3 regions of the Dyella thiooxydans genome follow, and region 1 is predicted to be linked to each of the others. Evidence: predicted binding sites of a transcription regulator. Region 1 holds the regulator's gene; each other region holds the start of a gene.
The links. The regulator FliA, encoded in region 1, starts transcription of late flagellar genes. The targets are predictions, from matches to a motif close to TAAAGTTTNNCNNNCNNNGGCCGATAA.
Positions count from the first base shown of each region.

Region 2: a site for FliA is predicted at 6,456-6,482, ahead of ATSB10_RS00820 (methyl-accepting chemotaxis protein). Genes of this name have one in related genera too.
Region 3: a site for FliA is predicted at 5,692-5,718, ahead of ATSB10_RS19820 (methyl-accepting chemotaxis protein). Genes of this name have one in related genera too.

Region 1 is NZ_CP014841.1:2,128,757-2,136,362, forward strand. Features, by position in the region: gene motD (flagellar motor protein MotD) at 1-695, opposite strand, end outside; gene ATSB10_RS09780 (flagellar motor protein) at 692-1,432, opposite strand; gene ATSB10_RS09785 (chemotaxis protein CheA) at 1,432-3,432, opposite strand; gene ATSB10_RS09790 (protein phosphatase CheZ) at 3,527-4,171, opposite strand; gene cheY (chemotaxis response regulator CheY) at 4,168-4,575, opposite strand; gene ATSB10_RS09800 (RNA polymerase sigma factor FliA) at 4,636-5,370, opposite strand; gene ATSB10_RS09805 (MinD/ParA family protein) at 5,372-6,364, opposite strand; gene flhF (flagellar biosynthesis GTPase FlhF) at 6,361-7,606, opposite strand, start outside.
Region 2 is NZ_CP014841.1:181,503-189,108, forward strand. Features, by position in the region: gene ATSB10_RS00795 (PadR family transcriptional regulator) at 1-143, shown strand, start outside; gene ATSB10_RS00800 (HAAS signaling domain-containing protein) at 140-1,060, shown strand; gene ATSB10_RS00805 (hypothetical protein) at 1,060-1,554, shown strand; gene ATSB10_RS00810 (CHAD domain-containing protein) at 1,639-2,511, opposite strand; gene ATSB10_RS00815 (putative bifunctional diguanylate cyclase/phosphodiesterase) at 2,638-4,533, opposite strand; gene ATSB10_RS00820 (methyl-accepting chemotaxis protein) at 4,626-6,281, opposite strand; gene ATSB10_RS00825 (helix-turn-helix domain-containing protein) at 6,552-6,884, shown strand; gene ATSB10_RS00830 (putative bifunctional diguanylate cyclase/phosphodiesterase) at 7,145-7,606, opposite strand, start outside.
Region 3 is NZ_CP014841.1:1,514,825-1,522,430, forward strand. Features, by position in the region: gene plsY (glycerol-3-phosphate 1-O-acyltransferase PlsY) at 1-124, opposite strand, end outside; gene ATSB10_RS06940 (DegV family protein) at 149-1,951, opposite strand; gene ATSB10_RS06945 (class I SAM-dependent methyltransferase) at 2,063-2,938, shown strand; gene ATSB10_RS06950 (hypothetical protein) at 2,952-3,635, opposite strand; gene ATSB10_RS19820 (methyl-accepting chemotaxis protein) at 3,869-5,527, opposite strand; gene ATSB10_RS06960 (ArsR/SmtB family transcription factor) at 6,018-6,386, shown strand; gene ATSB10_RS06965 (SRPBCC family protein) at 6,383-6,922, shown strand; gene ATSB10_RS06970 (peroxiredoxin) at 7,029-7,577, shown strand.

The sequences.
Region 1 (7,606 bases):
CGTACCTCGCCCCAGCCCATGATGCCGAGCCGGTCGAGCGCCACGCCGCGGTCGGCGAACAGCCGCGCCACGCTCGCCGCGCGGGCCGCGGAAAGCTCCCAGTTGGAGGGAAACTGCGGCGTGCTGATCGGCTTGTTGTCGGTGTAGCCCTCGATCCGCAGCGGATTGGGAAACGGCGCGAGGATGCCGCCCAGGTTGTCCAGCACGCTCTGCGCCTGTGGCGCGATGCGGGCCACGCCGCTGGGAAACAAGATGTCGGTGCGGATCTCGATTTCCAGCCAGTTCGGCGCGCGGCGCAGCACCACCAGGTTCTTCTCGATCAGTGGCTTGAGCGCGTCTTCCACGCTGTGCTGGATGGCCGAGAGATTCTTCTGCTCGTCCGAATGCGCCGGCTGTGCGGCCGAGCCGGGAAGCGGAATCGGCGTGAGCGCCGAACCGTGGCCGCTGGCCTGCGGATCCACGGCGGGCGCCACGGTAGCCGGCGCCTCGGGCGCCAGGTTGCTCGGGGCGATCACGCGACTGGAGCCGTGGAAGGCCTCCATCATCGACTGCGACAGCACGCGATACTTGCCCTCGTTCACCGCGGACATCGCGTACATCACCACGAAGAACGCCAGCAGCAGGGTGATCAGGTCGCCGTAGGGGATCGCCCAGCGTTCGTGGTTCACGTGCTCTTCGTGGCGTTTGCGCCTCATGGCAGGTAGCCCTGCAGCTTGCTCTCGATCTGCCGCGGGTTGTCACCCTGGGCAATCGACACCAGCCCCTCGATGAGGATCTCGCGCATCTCGCTCTGCTTGTGGATGGTGCCCTTCAGGCGCGAGGCGATCGGCAGCATCAGCAGGTTGGCCAGGCCGATGCCGTAGATGGTGGCGACGAAGGCCGCGGCGATGCCGTGGCCGAGCTTGCTGGGATCGGCCAGGTTCTGCATCACCGCCATCAGGCCCATCACCGCGCCGATGATGCCCATGGTGGGCGAGTAGGTGCCGGCATTCTCGAACACCTTGGCCGCGTCGATGTCGCTCTGTTCGCGCGTACCCAGCTCCACTTCCAGCACGCTGCGGATGGCTTCGGGTTCGCCGCCGTCGATGAGCAGTTGCAAGCCCTTGCGGGCGAAGCCGTCCTCGAGGCTGCCTAGTTGCGGCTCCAGGCCGAGCAGGCCCTGGCGGCGGGAGATCTCGCTCCAGCCGATGATCTGGCTGATCAGGTCCTGCGGGAAGTGCACCGGCGGCCGGTACACCATCGGCAGCAGCGCCGCGGCACGCTTGAGTACCTTGCCCGGGGTCTGCACCATCAGCGCGGCAAAGGTGCCGGCGAATACGATCAGGAAGGCCGCCGGATTCCACAGCGACTCCAGGGTGGACCCCTTGAGCACCGTGCCGACGGCCACGACCACGAAGGCCAGGATCGTACCGATGATGCTGACCAGATCCATCAGGCGGTCATCCTCATCGAGGGCAGCAGCTCGCCGCTGTCGTCGGCCAGCCCGGCCAGGTCGAGCACCAGCGCCAGCCGGCCGTCGCCGGTGACGGTGGCGCCGGCCACGCCTGCGACGCCCTCGAACAGGTGGCCGAGCGGCTTGACCATGACGTCCTCGCGGCCGAGCACCTCGTGCACCAGGCAGCCCAGACGCAGGTGGCCGATGTGCAGCACCACCACGTGCCGACCGGACGCGCCGGTGACACCGGCCCAGCCGGAAAGATCGCCCAGCACCAGCGCACGCCCGCGATGCGAGGCGACCATGCGGCCGTCGAGCAGGCTGTCCTGCCCCGGACGCAGTTCGAACACTTCGTCCACGTTGCTCAGCGGCAGCGCCAGCAGGCGGTCGCCCACGCGCACCATCAGCACCCGCAGGATCGCCAGGGTCAGCGGCACCGCCAGCTCCAGCGTGCTGCCACGACCGAGCTTCGAGGTCACCTGCAGGGTGCCGCCCAGTTCGGTGATGCGGGTCTTGACCACGTCCATGCCGACGCCGCGGCCGGAGATGTCCGACACCGTCGCCGCCGTGCTGAAGCCGGCGCGGAAGATCAGCTCGTAGCACTCGTTCTCGGTCAGGCGAGCGGCCTGGGCCTCGTCGATAACGCCCTTCTCCACCGCCTTGCGCCTGAGCACGTCGGGGTTCATGCCGCGGCCGTCGTCGCTCACCGAGATGACGATGCGCTCGCCGCGCTGGGCGGCACCCAGGCGGACGGTACCGCGCCGCGGCTTGCCGGCGCGCTCGCGGTCTTCCGGCCCTTCCAGGCCATGGTCGAGGGCGTTGCGGATCAGGTGCACCATCGGATCGGCCAACGCCTCGACCAGGCTGCGGTCCAGGTCGGTGCCCTCGCCTTCGGTCACCAGGTCCACGTCCTTGCCGAGCTGGCGGGCCAGGTCGCGGACGATGCGAGGGAAGCGCTGGAACAGGCGACCGACCGGCTGCATGCGCATGCCGAGCACGGCGTTCTGCAGGTCGTCGGCGACGCGGTTGAGTTCGTCCACGGTGGACGACAGGGTGTTGTCGCCGTTGCGCGAGGCCAGCGTGAGCAGGCGGTTGCGCAGCAGCAGCAGCTCGCCGGCCTGGTTGACCAGGGCGTCGAGGCGGTGGGTGTCCACGCGCACCGTGGCCTCGGCCGCCGGCGCCGCGGCGCGGGCCGGTGCGGCGGCGGGCGCTGCCGGTGCGGGAGTGGGCGCCGGCACGGGAGCGGGTGCCGCGGCCGGCGCGGATGCCGCCGCAACCTGGCCGGGAGCACCGGTGCCATGAATCGAATCGAGCAGCGCCTCGAACTCGTCGTCGTTGATCGCGCCGGAGGCGGTCGCCGCGGCCGCGGCAGCGGCGGGCGGTTGCCCCCCCGGGACGGCGCCACCGTGCAACTGGTCCAGCAGGGCTTCGAACTCGTCATCGCCGATGCTGCCGGACGGCGCGGCAGCGACCGGTTCGGGCGTCACCGCGCCGGGCGCGGCGGTGCCGTAGAGCGAATCGAGCAGGGCCTCGAACTCGCTGTCGTCGATGGTGCCGTCACCCGCCTGGGGCGGCGGCGCCACCGGCTTGGGCGTGGGCGCCTGGGCGGGCTTCGCGGTGCCGGGCGTCAGACGCGCCAGCAGGTCGGCCGGCGGCATGTCCATCGATTGGCCCGCGGCCAGCGCGGCCATCATCGCCTGCAGCAGGTCCAGCGCCTCGAGCAGCGCGTCCATCCGCGGCGGATCGATCAGCAGCGCACCGTTGCGGGCGGCGTTGAGCAGATCCTCGGCGTGGTGGCACAGCTGCACCATCGGCTCGACGTTGAGGAAGCCGGCACCGCCCTTGACGGTATGGAACGCGCGGAACACCGCGTTGAGCAGCTCGGCATCCTGCGGCGTCGCCTCCAGGTCCACCAGCTGCTCGCCGAGACGCTCGACCAGCTCACCGGCTTCGACCAGGAAGTCGTCGCGCAATTCGGCATCGAAGGAGGGATCCATCTAGATCTCCCTCCCCGACGGGCGCATCGCTTCGCCCCCCGCCGTGGCGGCGGTCGGACGTCGCGGCAAGGGCGGCATCGGCATCATGGGCGCCTCAGAAGCCGAATTCGCTGAGCAGGCGGTCGGCCTCGTCCTGGCTGTTGATCTTCTCGACCGCTTCTTCGGTCTCGCGACCGGACAGCGCGCCGGTGAGGCGCACCAGCTCGATCATGGCCGACTCCACCGAGCTGATGAAGCCGACCACCTTCTTGATGCGCTGGCCGGAAAGATCCTGCCAGGACTGCGCCAGCACCATGTCGTTGAGACCGGCGGTGCAGTGCTCGGCGAACTCGGTGGCCTGCTGCGCCAGTGCCTTCACCGGCGCGGACGAGATCTCATCGGAGGCGTCCAGCATGACCTTGGCGTCGTTGGCCAGCGACTCGGCCTCCGGGCGCATGCGCTCGGCGAAGTCGATGGTGCGGTGGGCCGCCTGCGAGCTCATCTCCAGCACGTCCTGCAGGTGCTTGCGCGCGTCGGTGACGTTGTCGGGATAGCCGTCCTGCACCAGGTCGCCGCCGAGGCGGCTGACCGCGTCGTGCAGGTCGCGGGCGAGTACGCCCAGGGCGCGGAACAATTTCTGCTCGCGCTGGCGCACGAGGGAGTCGAGCGCGTGTTCGAACGCCGGGCCGTCCGGGCTGGTCAGCAACTGGTGCAGTTCGTCCGGCAGGGTCTCGCGGGTCAGGGAAAGTTGGGCGCTCATGCGGCTGCTCCTGCGGCAGCCAGCCGCTCGAAGATCTTGGTGAGTTTTTCTTCCAGCGTGGCAGCGGTGAACGGCTTGACGATGTAGCCGTTCACGCCGGCCTGCGCGGCGGCGATGATCTGGTCGCGGTTGTTTTCCGCCGTGACCATCAGCACCGGCATGGTCTTGAGCGTGGGCTCGGCGCGGATCGCGCGCAGCAGGTCGATGCCGGTCATGTTCGGCATGTTCCAGTCGGTCACCACCATGTCGAATGGCTGGGCCTTGAGCATCGCGATGGCCGCCTCGCCGTCGTCGGCTTCCTGGATCAGGTTGCCGGCGAAGCCGAGCTCGACGAGGAGGTTCCTCACGATGCGCCGCATGGTGGAAAAGTCGTCCACCACCAGGATTTTCATGTTCTTGTTCAAGCCCGTCTCCACTTGCACGCCTCGCGGTCGTGCGCCAGCCCTAGTGTTTCCGTGCGTTGCTCAGTCGTCGTCCCGCCACCCGGTCATGCGCGCGCGCAACCGGATGATGGCCTGGCCGTGGATCTGGCAGACCCGCGACTCGGTGACGCCAAGCACCGCGCCAATCTCTTTCAGGTTGAGTTCCTGCTCGTAGTACAGCGACATCACCAGTTGCTCGCGTTCCGGCAGGGTGGTGATCGCGTCGATCAACGCCTGACGCAGACCCTGCTGCTCCAGTCCCTCCGCCGGACCGAGGCCACTGGCATCGGCCACGTCCATCGCCGGGCTTCCGTCGCCGTCATCCGGCGCCGTGAGGCTCAGCAACCGGGCGCTGGCGGCATCGGCCAGCACCTGGTGGTACTCGTCGGCGGTCATGCCCAGTCGCTTCATGACCTCCGCATCGTCGGCGTCCGCACCGGTCTCGATCTCGACCTGGCGCACCACGTCGGCGACTTCACGCGCCTTGCGGTGAACCGAGCGCGGGGTCCAGTCGGTCCTTCGCAACTCGTCGAGCATCGCGCCACGGATGCGGATGCCCGCATACGTCTCGAAGCTGGCCGAACGATCCGTCGCGTAGTTACGCGCCGCCTCCAGCAGGCCGATCATGCCCGCCTGGATGAGATCGCCCACGTCGACGCTCGGGGGTAGTCGCCCCATCAGGTGATAGGCGATGCGCCTGACCAGCGGCGCATGCGTTTTCACCAGTTCGTCGGCGCTTTGCCGTTGAAGTTGCAGATATTCCGTTGCCACGCTCATCTCACCACCCCGTCGCCGGTGCAGCCTGACCACTGAAGAAAGCGATGCGGCCGAGCCCCCGACGATCGGGTTCTGCCCATGTATCGGCCGCACCTGCCAATTGCTTGAATGCCTGTGACGAGCGACTGCCCGGGGCCATGTCCACCACCGCGTTCTGGCGGCGGATGGCCTGGCGCAGACGCTCGTCCTGCGGCACCCAACCCATGAAATCCAGCATCACATCGAGGAACCGGTCGGTCACCCGGGCCAGCTTCTGGTGCAGCGCGCGGGCTTCGCCCAGGTTGCGCACCATGTTGGCCACCATGTGCAGCCGCTTCACCCCGAAATCCCGGCTGAGCACCTTGGCCATCGCATAGGCGTCGGTGATCGAAGCCGGCTCGTCGCACACCACCAGCAGCACGTCGTCGGCCGCGGCGGCGAACATCGACACCGAGTCGGAAATGCCGGCGGCGGTGTCCACCAGCAGGAAATCCGGTACCTGCGGCAGCTCGTCGAAGGCGCGGATCACCGCGGCCTGCTCGCCCGAGCCCATCTGCGCCAGCCGACGCGCGCCGGAACCGGCGGGAATCACCTTCAGCCCGTGCGGCGCCTCCATCACCAGGTCCTGCAGGCTGCACTGGCCGTCGAGCATGTGGCCGAGGTGGCGCGAGGGCGCCAGGCCGAGCAGCACGTCGACGTTGGCCAGGCCCACGTCGGCATCCAGCAGCAGCGTGTCGCGCCCCATCATCGCCAGGGTCATGCCCAGGTTCACCGCCACCGTGGTCTTGCCCACGCCACCCTTGCCGCCGCACACGGCGATGGTGCGGCAGCGGTGGCCGGAGATGCGCCGATCGAGATTGGCCGCCTGCGTCCCGACGCCATGGTCGGGGGTGACGATGCCGGTGTCGGTGATCGACGAAACCATCTGCTTGAGTCCCCAGGCCTGATTCATGGAAGGCGCATGCGCATCCGCCGCGGCGCCGGAAAAGTCGTTGAGGGTGGACAACGCGCTCATGCGTGGGCCACCTGGAAACCGAAGCGCTCGGCCAGCATGCCGTCGTCCAGCGGCGGCGCGGCTGTCTTCAGCGCGTGCGCGGCGCGCAGCACCAGCACGCGGGCGTCGGCCACGGCGAGGTCTTCCGGCACGCGCTGGCCGTCGGTGGTGTAGTCCAGCGGCAGCCTGTGGCGGATCAGCACCGACAACGCGCCACCGAGGTTCGGCGCCTCGTCGAGCTTGGTCAGCACCACGCTGGCCGGCTCCAGCGGCATGTAGGCGCGCACCGATTCCTCCAGCGACTGCGACTGCGAATTGGCCGCCAGCACCAGCGAGATGCGCAACGCGATGCCGTCGCTGTGGGCGACCTCGTTGAGCACATCCATCTGCTGCTCCAGCCGCGGATCGGTGCCGGACACGCCGGCGGTGTCGATCAGCACGGTGTGCTTGCCCTTCAACATCTCCAGCACCTGGCGCAGGCTCGCCGCGTCGTCGGCCGGGTACACGCGCACGCCCATCAGGCGGCCGTAGTGCTCCAGCTGGGCGGCGGCGCCGATGCGGTAGTGGTCGGTGCTGACCAGCGCCACGTTGGCGGCGCCGTGACGCACCACCGCCCTGGCGGCGAGTTTGGCAATCGTGGTGGTCTTGCCCACGCCGGTCGGACCGACCAGGGCGGTCATTCCGCCATCGCTGTCGCCGCGGCCGCTGATCGCCACGCTGCGGCTGAGCATGCCCAGCGGCAGGTAGCGCGCCTGTTCGGCACTGATCTGTTCGGGCAGGTCGTCGGCGAGCTTGCGGGCGACGTCGGCGTCGATGCCCAGGCGGGTGAGTTCACGCAGTACGCGGGCGCGCAGCGGGTGGCGGCGCTCCATGTCGTTCCAGGCCAGGCTGGACAGCTGCATTTCCAGCATCTCGCGCAGGAAGCCCAGCTCGGCGCGCATGCGCGCGGTGTCCTGCATGGCGCGCTCGATGGCCGGGTGCACGGTCGGGGCCTCGTTCGCGGCAGCCTTCGCCTCGGCCGGCGCCGGGGCGGGGACCGGAGCCGGGGCCGATGGGGTCGCCGCGGCAGGCTTCGGCGCCGGCGCGGTCTCCGCGGCCACCGGGGCGGCGCTGCGACGCGCCACCGGCATGGCGACGCGTGCCGGCGCGTTCGAGGCGTTCGATGCGGGTGCGGCCGGCGGGACCGGGGCACGGCGGACCGCCTGCGACAGGGCCACGGTGTCCTCCGCCACATCCTCACCATAGGGACGCGCCGGCGCAGCG
Region 2 (7,606 bases), 1.9 Mb from region 1:
CCGAATGGCGCATCGAGGATGGCCCACCGCGCCGCTATTACCGGCTCAACGACGCCGGCGAGCACCTGCTCGCCGAACTGACGGCTTCATGGAATGCCCTGGCGGGAACCATGGCCGGACTGCTGGAGGGAGGGACGACATGAATCCGAACGAGGTGATCGACGCCTACCTGGCCGAGGTGATGCGCCGGGTTCCCGGTGGCGCGCGCGAAGGCATCGACCTGGAGCTGCGCGGCCTGCTGGCCGACATGCTCGACGACCGCGCCCGCGAGGCGGGCCGGCCGGCCGATGACGCCATGGTGCTGGAGCTGCTGCGCGGCTTCGGCACGCCGACGGAGGTCGCCGCGCGCTATCGCGCGCCGGGCCTGGTCATCGTTCCTGCCGAGCAGACCCGCACGTTCGTCTGGATGGCGCTGGTTGGTGTCGGCCTGCAGTGGGCGCTCACGCTGCCCGGCGTGTTCCGCGGCGAGTCGTTCGCCCGCTGGTGGCTGAGCTGGGGACTGGGTGCCCTGTGGTGGCCGGGCCTGCTGGTGATGCTCTCGCTGCTGGCGGCGTGGCTGCGCCAGCGCGGCCTGCCGAAGCCGGCCTGGAGTCCGCACCAGGTGGATCCCGAACGCGTCCATCGCGGCGCGATGGCGTTCGGCCTGGCCGGCTTCGTGGTGGGCGTGGCCGGCATGACCAGCCTGCCGTGGCTGGTGGGCGCCATGCCACCGCCGCTGCCGGGCGTGCTCGCCTTCGATCCGGCCTTCCTGCACGGGCGTGCCTGGCTCGCGCTGCCGCTGTGGATCGGTCATTTCGTGGTGATGGCGCGGGCACTTTCGCAGGGGCGCTGGTCGGTGCACCTGCGCCGGCTGGATATCGCGTTCGACGCAGCCTGGCTGCTGCTGCTCGGCTGGTGGGTCGCCACCGGCGGCATGTTCCTGGCCGAGGCGACCGACCAGGGCGCGCGCGGCGGCATCGCGCTGGTGATGCTGTTCGTGGCGATCGACCTGGTGGTCAAGCTGCGCCGTCGTCAACGCGCCTCGCGACTGCCGACGATGCAGGGAAGCCCGACGCCGTGATGCGACTTGCGGAGCAGCTGCGTCTGCTTTGGGGGCCGGTCGCGATGGCGTCACTGGCAGCTGCGCTGCTGTCGGTGCCACACGCCGGTTTCATGGCCTACATGGTCGTGCTGGGGCTGTTGATCTGGCTGCCCGCCGCCGCTTTGCGGTTCATCCGGAGGCCGGAAGCGCGAGCGCATGTGGCCGCCGAGTTCGGGGTGTGGGTGGCTGCACTGCTGGTGGTGGCGGCTGTCCAGGGTTGGCGGCATGCGGTGGCGCGTAGCCATGCGGATGCCATCGTCGCGGAGATCGAGCAGTTCCACGCCGTCCATCATCGATACCCCGACGATCTCACCGAAATCGGCCTGTCGCACGACGGTCTGGTCGCCAGCCTGGACTTCGCCGGTTACGAGGAGGAGGGGCAGGTGCCGCACTTTTTCTACGGGGTGACCTACATGCCGTTCGCCGTGTGGTCGTTCGATTTCAGGACCCGCACGTGGGAGTTGCGGGACTAGCCCGGCTCAAGGCCCGTGCGTGGCTGCGGCGGTACACGCGGCTCGGCTCGTCGCGCCGTGATCCGGGGGGGCGTGGCGGGGCCCTCATCCGCGGTCATCGGCGGCGAAGCCGGCGCGCGCCTCGCGCATGGCCGCGGCCAGGACGGTGCGCAGCACCGGATCGTCGCGCACCGGTGCGATCCGCCGTGCCAGCCGGCACATCAGCTGCACGTCCTGCAGGTGGCCGAGACGGTCGGTCTGCTGCTTCAGTGCGTGATGTCCGGCAGCGTGCGTCGGCACGGCGTCGGGCCCGGTGGGCAGCGCTGCATGGAACGCTTCCAGCTGCAGGCGCAGCCGACGCAGGCGTCGTCTCCAGCGGTGTCGCATCGGCGACGTGGGCAAGCGGCGGGCCTTGCGCTCCGCACGCTCGACACGCTTGCGGCTACGTCGGAGTGCGCGCCTGGCGGCACGTTCCCCCAGCGCGTGCCAGGGCAGGGCGGCGACCTCGGCGCGGATCGCTCCCGTGGTCTCGCGCCGGTCGCGGAAGCCGGGGTCCTGGCGCAACGCGTCCTCCAGGGTTTCATCGCGCCGGGCGACCAGTGCCGCCTCGAGCACCGACCGAGCGGCCGGTGTCACCGTTCCGCGCAGCGTGCTGGCCGTGACGGCGGCCACATGCGCATCGCGCAGCGGCGAAAGGCTTCGGCACAGCCGCTTCAGCCGCGCATCGATCCGGCGCAGGCGCTCGCGACCGGGCCGGTCGAGTGCTGGCTTCAGCAGGCCCAGCTGGGCGCGCAGCGTACGGATCGCCTTGCGTGCCCGATGGATGCCGTGATGGCGGTGGCGCGTGTCGGCCAGGGCGCGGACGATACGGCGACACTCGCGATCGGCGGCGGTCGCGAGTAGCGGGCCCGGCGCCTCGAGCCGGATGTCGATGGCGCCCCCTTGCCTGCGATCGCTGCGGTGCTTGTCTCGCTGCATGGGATTCGACGCGTGGGCATCCGCCGGAGCGGTCAGTGTGCACCTCGCGCCGTCCGCCGCCAACGCGTCGGGCATGCGACATGCCGCCGCGCCGCCGCAGGCCAGTCTGCAGGGGAGTGGGCGGGATCAGGCGGGTGGGTCGAGCGTCCTGCTGCGCTCCAGGTCGAGCCGGTCGGCCGCGGCCGGACGGCCGAGCAGATACCCCTGCACCGCGTCGCAGCCATGGTCGCGCAGCCAGCGTGCTTCCTCGATCCGCTCGACCCCCTCGGCGACCGTGCCGATGCCCAGCGAGGCGGCCATCTGCAGCATCGAGCTGACGATCGCCTGGCTGTCCGTCAGCCGGTCCACGTTGCGTACGAACGAGGCGTCGATCTTCACCTTGCCGATCGGCAGGCGCTTGAAGTGCGAGAGGCTGGAGTAGCCGCGACCGAAATCGTCGATCGCGATGGTGACGCCCATGGCGGCCAGTCGGATCAGGCTGGTGCGGAGCTCATCGTCCAGATGCAGCGCCACCGTCTCGGTGATCTCCAGTTCCACCCGGTCCATCCGCAGCCCCGAGGCGATGATCGAGGCGTGGACCTGGTCGACGAAGCCGTGCTGACGCAGCTGCACCGGCGAGACGTTGACCGCGATCGGGCCGCGGTAGACCCCGTCGCGGCTCCACGCCCCCAGCTGCGCCAGCGACTCGCGCAGGGCGAGCAGGCCGAGCTCGACGATCTGGCCGCTGCGTTCGGCGACCGGGATGAACTCGCTGGCCTTGACCTCCGAGCCATCGGGCTCGTGCCAGGTGCTCAGTGCCTCGACGCCGACCACCTCCCCGGTCGAGAGGCAGTACTGGGGCTGGTAGCGGAAACGTATGCGGCCCGCCGCCAGGGCCTGGCGCAGCCCCTGTACCAGCGATACGTAGCGGGTCGCCGCACGCCGCATGCTCGGATCGAAGGCGACGATCCGGTCGCGTCCGCTCTGCTTTGCATGGGCGAGCGCGGCATCCCCCGCACTGAGCAGGGTGTCGGCATCCGCTCCGTGCTCGGGCCACCATGCGATGCCGATGCTGCACGTGCCGGCGACGCCGAAGTCGTCGGTGCAGACGGCTTCGGCGACCGCGGCGCGGATGTCGCGTGCCAGCCTGACCGGTGCATCGTCGTCGTCGAGGCCGGTCATCACCACGATGAACTCATCGCCCCCGAAGCGACCCACGCTCACGTGGTGGTCCGCGAATGCGCCGATCCGCATGGCGATGTCGCGCAGGTGGCGATCGCCGGCGGGATGGCCCTGGACGTCGTTGATCAGCTTGAAGTGATCCAGGTCGATGAACAGCACGGCCATCCGGTGGCCGTCCGGCGCCGTGCGGATGGACCGGCCGATCCGCTCGTGCAGCACGCCGCGGGTCGGCAGGCCGGTCAGCGGATCGATGCCGGCGCGCAGGCGCTGCAGCTCCTGTTCGTGGAGCTGCGCGGTGATGTCCAGGCAGACCACCAGATCCACGTCGCCTTCCTCGCGACGCAGGCGCGTGCTCAGCAGGCGCACTTCGGCATCGCTGCCGTCGGCGCGCCGGTGCCGGGCCAGTTGCTCGCCGGGCGCGTCCGGTAGCGCGAGGCGCGGAGCGGCATCCAGGTCCGCCAGCCGGCGGATGCGCCCGGCCGGCGCCTGCATGCCGTAGGTGTCGTTGGCCGCCCGGTTCGCCTCCAGGATGTGGCCGTGTTGTGGGTGGACCACGAAACACGGCAACGGCAGGTTGTCGACCAGCCGGGAGTAGCTGCGCTCGAGGCGATCCAGTCGGGATCGACTCTGCAGGAAGCGGTCGACGGCGCGGCGCTGCAGCCCATAGATGAGCACCGCCGACAGCACCACGAACAGCAGGCCCTTGGAGGCGAAATAGACGTCTGCCCACTCTCCCGGTGGCAGGGTCATGGCGATGGAGTCGGAGATCGCGACCCAGGCCAGGCCGAGCAGGAAGTAGCGTTTAGCGAGCAACCTCGGCTGCCGCTGCAGCTCGGCCAGCGTCTCCATGCTGTTTCGCATTGACTCGATGCTCCCGGGATGAAAAGGGGTACTTCGCAAAGTCAGCGTGGCCCCGCATCGCATCGCACGATGCGGGGCTGCCGGGGCACCGCTCAGAACTCGTTCCAGCCTCCCGCCGCCGCGACGGCGACCGGGGCGTTGGACATCCTGGATGCGACCGGGCGCGGTGACTTGGCTGCCTCTGCGCCAGTGGGGGGTGCCTCTTCGTCGATCCGGAAGTAGGCGACCTGGCGGCGCAGGCTCATGGCCTGCTCTTCCATCGCCCGGCTGGCCGAGGCCGCTTCCTCGACGAGCGCCGCGTTCTGCTGGGTGACCTCGTCCATCTGGGTCACGGCGAGATTCACCTGCTCGATGCCGGCGGACTGTTCCGAGCTGGCCGCTGCGATCTCCGAAACGATATCGGTGACCTTCTTCACGCTGTCGACGATGCCCGCCAGCGCGCGTCCCGATTCGTCGACCAGTTCGGCACCCAGTCGGACGCGCTCCGAGCTGTCGCCGATCAGGCCCTTGATCTCCCGGGCGGCCGCGGCGCTGCGCTGCGCCAGGTTGCGCACTTCGGATGCGACCACGGCGAAACCGCGGCCCTGGTCGCCGGCGCGGGCGGCCTCGACGGCGGCGTTGAGCGCGAGCAGGTTGGTCTGGAACGCGATCTCGTCGATCAGGCCGACGATGTCGGCGATCTTCTGGCTAGAGGCGGAGATCTGCTCCATCGCCTCGACAGTACGCTGCACGACGCTGCCGCCGTGCTCGGCCTGCTCGCGTGCACCGCGGGCCAGATGATTGGCGTGCACGGCGTTGTCGGCGTTCTGCCGCACGGTGGCGGTCATCTCCTCCATCGAGGAGGCGGTTTCCTCCAGGCTCGACGCCTGCTCCTGGGTGCGCTGGCTGAGGTCGTCGTTGCCCTGGGCAATCTGGCGGGCCGCGGTACTCACCGACTCGGAGCCGGCGCGGACATCCGCCACCACTTCGGCCAGCTTCGCGTCCATCCGCGATAGCGACAGCAGCAGCTTGCCGACTTCGTCGCCGGAGATCCGTTCCACCCGGTTGTTGAGCTTGCCGCCAGCGATGTTGTCCGCCACGCGCACCGCTTCGGCGAGCGAACGGGAGATCGAGCGCACCAGCTGGAAGCCGATCGCGCCGGCGAGCAGCAGGCCGAGTGCGATGGCGCCGATGGTGGTCTCCGCCGCACGCGACTCACGCGCCTCGTCGGTGGCGAAGGAGGCCGAGGCGATCTTTTCCTGCAGGTTGAACAGGGCGCCGATGTCGTGGCGCAGGGCGCCGTAGTCTTTTTCAGCCGGCCCGTCCATGGTCTGGGTGGCCTGGTCGTAGTGCTTGGCGGCCAGATCGGAGACCGCCGAGTTCATCTCTTGCTGGAACGCGCTGCGGTCCGCGTCCAGGTGCTGGCCGATGGTGGCTTCCTGCGGCGAGAGGCTGGCCTGGTGGAAGGTGCCGAGGAACTGCTTCAGGTCGCCGGCGTCCGCCTGCAGCGCCTGCTCGGCGGACGCTGCGTGGGCGGGATCGCGCGAACCGATCGCGCGATGCACCGAGGTTCGTTCGCTGCCCAGCAGGTCCAGCGCCTGGGCCAGCGCCATCGCGGGGACCAGCTTGTTGGCATGCATGTCGCGCAGGGCGACGTTGCTGCCGGACAGGTCCACCATGCCCATGATGCCGACCGCGGCCAACAGTGCCGAAAGTATGCCTAGCGTAACTATCAACCTGACCTTGATCGTCCACTGCGGGAGTTGCATGTTCGTTCTCCGAAAAGGCATGTGACCCGAAGGAACGCGGCGGACGTGCCCGCCGGATTAATTCGGGATGCGTATCGCAAATATTTGCCGCCCTGGGGTGGGTGCGATGCACCTGTCCTGATGGCGGCCGTTTCATCCATCACTTGCTGGAAGGCAACAGGATGGCGTTTGCAATTAGCGGCCCCGAGTCGTGGATCTTAAACGGAAAATATTCCGTTTTGGACTATTTCGACGAGGAATCTACGGTGCGTCAAACACAGTAGTGACGCAATGACGCGAACCATCCACAAGGACCACTACCACCTGCTCCTCAGCTTCATGCAGCAGGTCAGGGAGGAGGTGGGCATCACCCAGGCGCAGCTGGCGCAGCGCCTCCGCACAACCCAGTCTTACGTGTCCAAGTGCGAGCGCGGCGAGCGCCGAATCGACATCATGGAATTCGTAGCCTATTGCGAGGCGCTCGATGTCGATGCGGGTGTCGTCCTGGATGCCTTTCTCGATTACCGCAATTACCATTTTCTCGATGCCGAGCATATGGCGACGGCGATCGCGGCCCTCATGCGGAAAAGCAAACGACGCCAACGGATGCGCGTACCGGGTTGATCGATCGCGCGGGCGGGTGGTGCGGCGCCTGGTACCGATGCCCGCGACGGCCGTGCACGATGGGACGTGCTTTCGCCGGCGCAAAATCCGGCCCGATATGGATTCTGGGTCGGCACCGGTCATCCCAGGTGCGGTCGTCACGACCCTGCCGCGGGAATTCCTGGACCACGACCGGGCCTCGCGTTCGACGGCGCGGATCGGGCGCACATTCGATTCCCAGACCTCCCAGCGCAGTGTTCGAAACGATGCTTTCGATGGGCTCAAACCAGGGGCCTGCCCACCCGTGCCCAGGCTGACGCCGGGTCCGAGGCCTTGCCGAACAGGAAGCCCTGGGCCAAATCGCAACCCAGGGCCTTGGCCAGGGCCACCTGCTCGGCCGTTTCGATGCCTTCGATAATGGTACGGACCTGCAGGTTCTTGGCGATGGCCACGATCCCGCTGCATACGGCGCGCGCGCGGTCGCTGATGGACAAGTCGCGGGTTATCGACTTGTCGATCTTCAGTGCGTCTATGGGTAGACGATGCAGGTAGCTGAGCGAGGAATAGCCGCTGCCGAAATCGTCGATGAGGATATCGATCCCGGCCTCTTTCAGATCCTGCAGGACTCGAGCGCCGTGAGCGATATCGGCGATCAGGTCGTTCTCGGTGATCTCGAAGGCAATCTTGACCGCCTGCGGCTCTGCTTCAGCTTTACCGCAAGTGTCCCGCACGTTTCTGACGAA
Region 3 (7,606 bases), 610 kb from region 1:
CCGCGTTGCCGCTACCCAGGGTGCGGATATCCACGCCGCGCAGCCCGCCCAGCAGCAGGCTGCCGGACAGCGAGCCAAGCAGGTAGGCCAGCGCGATCAGCGCCAGCGTGAGGGCCCATGTCACCGATGCGATCGGCCCGACCATCGCTCAGCCCTGCTCCGGTTGCACGCTGACCACCAGCGTGCCCGGCCCGGCATGCGCGCCGATCGCCGGACCGGTCTCGACCAGCCACGACTCGCGGCAAGGCAGCCGCTCGCGCAGTGCGTCCAGCAGCGCCGCGCCTTCCACCGCCGCATCGCAATGGCCGACGATCACCCGCCAGCGCGCGTCGGCCGGCAGGCGCCGTGCGATATAGCCGGCGAAACGCTCGACCAGCCGCTGGCGACCGAACAGTCCGCCGACCACGCCAAGTTTGCCGCTTGGCTTGACCCGCGCGATCGGCACCAGCCCCAGCAGCTCGACCACGGTCTTGCTCCACGCCGGCAAGCGTCCGCCGCGCACCGGCATGGTCAGGTCGCGGGTCATCGCCCAGGTCAGGGTGCGCGGGCGCAGCGCATCCAGCCGCGTCACGATGGTCTCGACGTCGGCGCCTTCGCGCGCCGCTTCGGCGGCGGCGATGGCGAGCAGCGCCTGGCCGCCAGCGGCATTCGCGCTGTCGACGATGGTGGTGCGCGCCGCGTCGCCGCGCTGCGCAGCGGTCTCGGCCGACTGGATGGTGCCGGACACCGCGCGTGCCACGCCGATGTAGACCACCGCCGGATGATGGGCGAGCAGGAAGTCGAACTGCCGCCGGAAATCGCCCGGCGCCGGCTGGCTGGTCCGCGGCAGCACATCGCTGTGGCGCAGGCGGGCGTAGAACTGCGCCGGCGTCATGCCGACCTTGTCCAGGTAATCCTGCTCGCCGAAGTTGAGCCGCAGCGGCACCACGTGCAGATGCAGCGCCTCGGCCAGCCCCTCGGGCAGGTCCGCGGAACTGTCGGTGACGATGGCCACCGCGCTGGCATCGGCAGCGCTGCGCGCCTGCGCCTGCATGTCGTCGGCCTTGGTCGACTCGACCCGGCCAAAGCGCGCGGCCAGTTCGAATAGCGCCTGCGGCGAGGCCACGTGTGCGTGCAGGCGCATCCGCGTGGTGGAACCGGCGACCACCACGCACGACGCGCCCAGCGAAGCGACGGCTTCACGCACCGCGGCCGGATGCAGGTCGTCGCCGCTGATCAGGCACTCGCTGCACCAGCGATGCGCGGGATCGGCATCGGCCAGCGCGTCGTCGCCGTGGACATGCACCGGGTCCAGCTCGGGCACCGCCACGTCCACTGCCACCGCCTCGCCGCCGAGCACCGCGCCAATGCCTTCGAGCAGGTGCACGAAACCCTGCGCGCCAGCATCCACCACCCCTGCCTTGAGCAGCACCGGCAGCTGTTGCGGCGTATGCGCCAGCGCCCGGCGGGCACGGTCCAGCGCGTCACCGAACCAGGCTTTCAGGTCGCGCACATCCTCCCGGACCTCCAGCGCCTCGGCGAAGGCGGCAATCACGCTGAGCATGGTGCCTTCGCGCGGCTCGGCGACGGCCTCGCGTGCAGCGCGTGCGCCCGCCTGCACCGCCTGCGCCAGCCGAGCGGGAGCCACGGCGATGCGATCGCCCAGGTCCGCTGCCACGCCGGTGAGGAACTGCGCCAGGATCGCGCCGGAATTGCCGCGCCCGCCGTCCACCGCGTCCTCGCCGACCCGGCGCAGCAGCTCGCCCACGCCCGGAGCGCGACGACTGAGCGCACCGCTCAGCACGCTGCCCATGGTGAAGGCGAGATTGTTGCCGGTATCGCCGTCGGCCACCGGAAACACATTGATGCGGTTCAGTCCGTCGCGCCCGGCGATCACCCGCTGGGCACCGCCGATCAGTGCCCGGCGCAGGGCGGGGCCGCGGATGGCGCGCGGCAGGATGGCAGTCGTCATGCGGCTGTCGGTGTCCGTGGCGTGGGTGACCGCGCGAGCATACGAGCAGGTACGGACCGGGCGCATGCTGCAACGCACGCGCGGCCGGCTGGCCGCCCGGGCTGGGTTACCATGCCGCCCCTGCCGTGCCCCTCGGAACCCGCGTTGACCCATTACACCGGCCCCCTGCTGACCCGTGCGACCGGCACCGCCCTGCTGGACGCGGTCGGCCGTGGCGACGCAATCTGGCGCGGCTCGCTCGACCTGGGTCGATCCACCGGCGAAGCGCACCTGGGCCCCGGGCACTGGCAGTGGCGCGATCAGCATTACCCCTATCCCGGCAAGCTCAAGGAGCGCACCCTGTACTGGTGGGACGGCGAGGCGTTTGCCCCGGTCTCACGCTTCTCCGGCTCGCTGATCAAGCTGGTGCCCACCGAGTGGGACGTGCCGACCTTCGAGATCGACGGCATCAAGATGCTGCCCTCGGCGAAGGAGTCGCCGCTGGACGACGCGCGCCGCAAGGTGGCGCTGGTCGAGCCGCGCGGCAAGCGCGTGCTCGATACCTGCGGCGGTCTGGGCTACTTCGCCGCCTGCTGCCTGGAGGCCGGCGTCGCGCACATGCAGTCGTTCGAGAAGAACGCCGACGTGCTGTGGCTGCGCACGATCAACCCGTGGTCGCCCGATCCGGACGCGCCCGTCAGCGGTGGCCGCCTTGCGCTGACCCATGCCGACGTGACCGACGCCATCGCCGGCATCGCCGACGGGTCGATGGACGCCCTGCTGCACGACCCGCCGCGCTTCGGCATCGCCGGCGAGCTGTATGCGCAGACCTTCTACGACCAGCTCGCCCGCGTGCTGCGCCGGGGCGGCCGGCTGTTCCACTACACCGGCAACCCGAACAGGCTGACCAGCGGCCGCGACGTGCCGCGCGAAGTGGCGCGCCGGCTGGAACGCGCCGGCTTCAAGGCAGAGCTGGCGCTGGACGGGGTGTTCGCGACCCGCCGCTGAGCCACCTCGCGTTTCATGACTGCGTGGGGCTGTCCGGTGGCAGTCCGAGATCCTTGCGAAGTTCGTCGCGCACCGAGCGCAACTCGCCCTGGGTGGAGTGGATGGTGGTGGTCATCTGCCGCACTTCATAGAGGAAGTCACGCGGCGCCACCGGCTGGTCCGTCTGCAGGTCGGTGAAAAAATCCACCATGCGCGGCCCGTTGAACAGCAGCACCGCATCGTGCTGGACCCAGGACGCCAGCTCCCGCGTCGAGGAGTAGGCAGAGGAGTAGCGCTGCAGCATCGGGGCATCCACCCAACCCGCCGACTGGTTGGCGACCGCCACATCCCAGGCATCGGTGGCGAGCGTCGGGAAGTCCAGGTTGAGCGCGAACAGTTCACGGTGAAGATGGATGTCGGCGTTGATCTGCGCGTCGGACTTGCCGGCAACCATGTCCGCACGCAGAAGCCGGTCGAGCTTGAGCAGGTTTGTCAGCGTGGCGTCGTTGCGGGCCATCGACCGGTCGATGTTGCCCAGGTCCTCATGCAGCTCGTGCTGCATCCGCTCGACCGCGACCCGGGCCGCCTCGGCATGGTGCGCGTGCTCGATCCATGCCTCGAGGCCAAGCGCCGTGAGGATCGACAGCACGATCATGAAGTAATGCTTGGCGAAATCCTTGAGCGATTCCAGCTTGACCTTGGGCAACTCCAGATGCATCGCGATCCCCTGCTTGGACGGCGGAAGGGTACAGGAACCGCCCACCACCCGAGGCATGCATCGGCGGATTTCGCCGCCAGCACCGGCGTGGCTCGCGATACGCCCGCAGGCACACTCCCTCCTTCCATCCGCATGCGAAGCCGGGGCGACCGGCCATCGCTACGTACCGGCGGCCTCGACAAACTACCCTGCGGACGCAGCGGCGAAACAGGATCCGCCGCGCCCCGGACCACTCACGAAGTCGCCCAGGCCAGGTCGGGGGCCGGCAACAAAGCCGCCGATGTATCCACTCCACCTCGCGGCAGCGTCCGCCCGATATGGCCGGCCGTCATGGCCGGCACCGGGTCCTCGTCGAGACGGAAATAGGCCACCCGCTGCTGCAGGACGTGGGCCTGTTCGTGCATGGCGCGACTGGCCGACGCGGCCTCCTCCACCAGTGCGGCGTTCTGCTGGGTGACCTCGTCCATCTGCGTCACCGCCAGGTTGACCTGCTCGATGCCGGCCGACTGCTCGCCGCTGGCGGCGGCGATCTCCGAGACGATGTCGCTCACCTTCTTCACGCCGTCGACGATCGCCGCCAGCGAGCGGCCGGAGGCATCCACCAGCTCCGACCCGAGGCGTACCCGCTCCACGCTGTCGCCGATCAGCGCCTTGATCTCCTTCGCCGCCACCGCACTGCGCTGCGACAGGTTGCGCACCTCGGTGGCCACCACCGCGAACCCGCGCCCCTGCTCGCCGGCACGGGCGGCTTCCACGGCGGCATTCAGCGCGAGCAGGTTCGTCTGGAAGGCGATTTCATCGATCATGCCCACGATGTCGGCGATCTTGCCGCTGGAGGCGGAGATGCCGGCCATCGCTTCGACCACCTGCGCCACCACCTTGCCACCATGCTCGGCCTGCTCGCGCGTATCGCGCACCAGACGGTCGGCATGTGCGGCGTTGCCGGCGTTCTGCTTGACCGTCGCAGTCATCTCCTCCATCGAAGCGGCCGTCTCCTCCAGGCTGGAGGCCTGCTCCTGCGTGCGCTGGCTGAGGTCGTCGTTGCCCTGGGCGATCTGCCGGGCTGCGGTGCCCACCGACTCGGCACCGAAGCGCACGTCCGTCACGACGCTGGTCAGCTTCGCGTCCATCTCAGCCAGCGAGCGCAGCAGGCGGCCGACCTCGTCGCCGGGAATGCGGTCGATGCGGTTGTTGAGCCTGCCAGCGGCAATGTTGTCGGCTACCCGCATGGCATCACCCAGCGAGCGCGAGATCGAACGCACCAGGCGGAAGCCGATCGCCGCACTGAGGAGCAATCCGAAAGCGATCGACCCGATGGTCGTGTCCACCGCGCGCGACTCGCGCGCTTCGTCGACGGCGTAGGCGTCGTTGGCGATCGAGTCCTGCAGCGTGAACAAGTCGCCGATGCCGCTACGCAGCGCCAGATAGCTCTTCTCGCCCGGGCCGTCCAGGGTCTGCGTCGCCTGGTCGAATCTCTGCGAGCCCAGCTCGTCGAGCGTCAGACCGACGCTCTGGCGGAAGCCGCCCATGTCCTGATCCAGCCGCTTGCCGACGAGCTGCTCCTGCGACGAGAGCACTGCACCATGGAACGCGGCCAACAGCTTCACCAGCTGGCCGTCATCGCCCTGTTCGGCCTGCCTTGCCTTGGCGACAAGTGCCGGATCCCTCGCCGCAGCCGCGCGATGCAGGGCCGTCCTCTCGGCACCGAGCAGATCCAGCCCGCGGGCCAGCGCCATCGCGGGTACCAGCTTGTTCGCGTGCATGTCCTGCAATGCGGCCTTGCTGCTGTCCAGGTCGACGATGGACATGAAGCCAAGCGCACCGAGCAGCACGGCAAGCACGCCAAGCGTCCCGGCCAGCCGGGCCTTGATGGAAAACTGCGGAATTGCCATACCCTTACTCCTTCAAGAGATGACCCGGGCCGGTTTGGATGAGCGGGAAAAACCGGCTTCGCGAGTGGATTTGAAATCGTCGTTCCGGCACCGGTGATTCCCGTCGGCAGCGGCTTGCGGTCCACCATCAGCGGCACCGGAAATATCGGTGCATCACGTGCGGATTAGCGACAGGGTTTCGCCGACCTTTAACGTAATTACTTGCGCTGTTTCCGCATCTAAATCAGCCAGATGGATTTTCATCAAACCGGACTGGAGACAGGCGGGAAAATCGTTCGAAGCGATTTGAGCCCATTCGATCCGCGTGATTTCCGGAGACGGGGCGGACCGGTGACGGGAATAACCCCGCGGACGATCGCCGTGACTGACCGCATCTCACCGCGACGCGGACCCACCCGACTTCAGGCGATGCCCTGGTGGCGGCCCCCTCCCAGGAAGATCATTCAACCAAAAGGTTGATATTCCCCGTGACCGGCATATATTCAACCCCATGGTTGAGCAAGCATCTTCTCAGCTCGACGCGATCTTCCACGCCCTAGGCGATGCCACCCGGCGTCACATGCTGCGCGAACTGGCGCAGGGTGAACGCACCGTCGGCCAACTGGCCGAACCCTTCGCCATGTCGCTCGCCGCCGCCTCCAAGCACGTCCGCACGCTGGAGAACGCCGGCCTGATCCGGCGCGACATCCGCGGTCGCACCCATCTCTGCCGGCTCGAACCCGGCCCGCTGGCCAGCGCCAATGCCTGGCTGACCTTCTACGAACGCTTCTGGACCCAGCGCCTGGACGCGCTCGAACACGCCCTCCAGTCGGAGAGCCCCACCACGTCCAAGTCATCCCGGAAAGGAGACGCCCCATGAGTGCACGCACCCTGCAGAACGCCTACGGCACCCTCACCGAGCCGACCACGCTCACCGTGCAGCGCCGCCTACCCGGGCCCATCGAACGCGTGTGGGCCTACCTCACCGACAGCGACCTGCGCCGCCAGTGGCTGGCTGCCGGCGACATGCCGATGGAGGTCGGCGCGAAGGTCGAGCTGGTCTGGCGCAACGACGAGCTCACCGATCCGCCGGGCCGGCGCCCCGAGGGCTTTCCCAACGAGCACCGCATGAGCTGCCGGATCACCGAACTCGACCCGCCGCATCGGCTGGCCATCACCTGGGGCAGCACCGGCGGCGTCAGCTTCGTGCTGGCCGAGGACGGGGACCGGGACGGAGTGCTGCTCAGCGTGACCCACCGCCGTGTCGACGAGCGCAGCACGCTGTTGAATGTCAGCACCGGCTGGCACATGCACCTGGACGTGCTGGTCGCCCGCCTCACCGGGCAGCAGCCCGCGCCGTTCTGGGATCGCTGGACCGGCCTCCGGCACGAGTACGAGCGGCGCACGCCCGTCTGATAGCGGATTCCGCGCCCGCGCCGACCACGCCAGGCACGCCGGCAACATCCACGACAGGCAAACCCGCGTATAACAGCGGGTCTGCCCTGTCCCAAGGAGTGTCGCCATGAAGTTCGTGTCCAAGCTGGCCGCTTTCGCCCTCGTGGGCGTCGCCGCCCTCGCTTCCCCCGCCCATGCAGCACTCAAGGAAGGCGCCCAGGCTCCCGGCTTCACCCTGCCCGCCTACCTCGCCGGCCAGCCTTTCACCTTCAAGCTGGCCGACGCGCTGAAGAAAGGGCCGGTGGTGGTGTACTTCTTCCCGGCGGCACATACGGCCGGCTGCAATCTCGAGGCCCACCTGTTCTCGCAGGCGATCGACAAGTTCAAGGCCATGCACGCCACGGTGATTGGCGTGACTGCCGGCAATACCGACCAGTTGGCGGCATTCTCGAAGGAAACCGAGCACTGCAGCGGCAAGTTCCCGGTGGCCGCCGACGAGGGCGCCAAGGTCGCCAAGCAGTACGACGCCACGCTGATGATGCGTCCGGGCTGGTCCGACCGTACCTCGTACGTCATCGATTCCAGCGGCAAGATCACCTACGTGTACTCGGCGCTCAATCCGAACAAGCACGTGGAGAACACGCTGGATGCCGTGAAGGCGCTGGAACACAAGTAAACGCTTTCATGTGTGGAGCGCCTGACCAT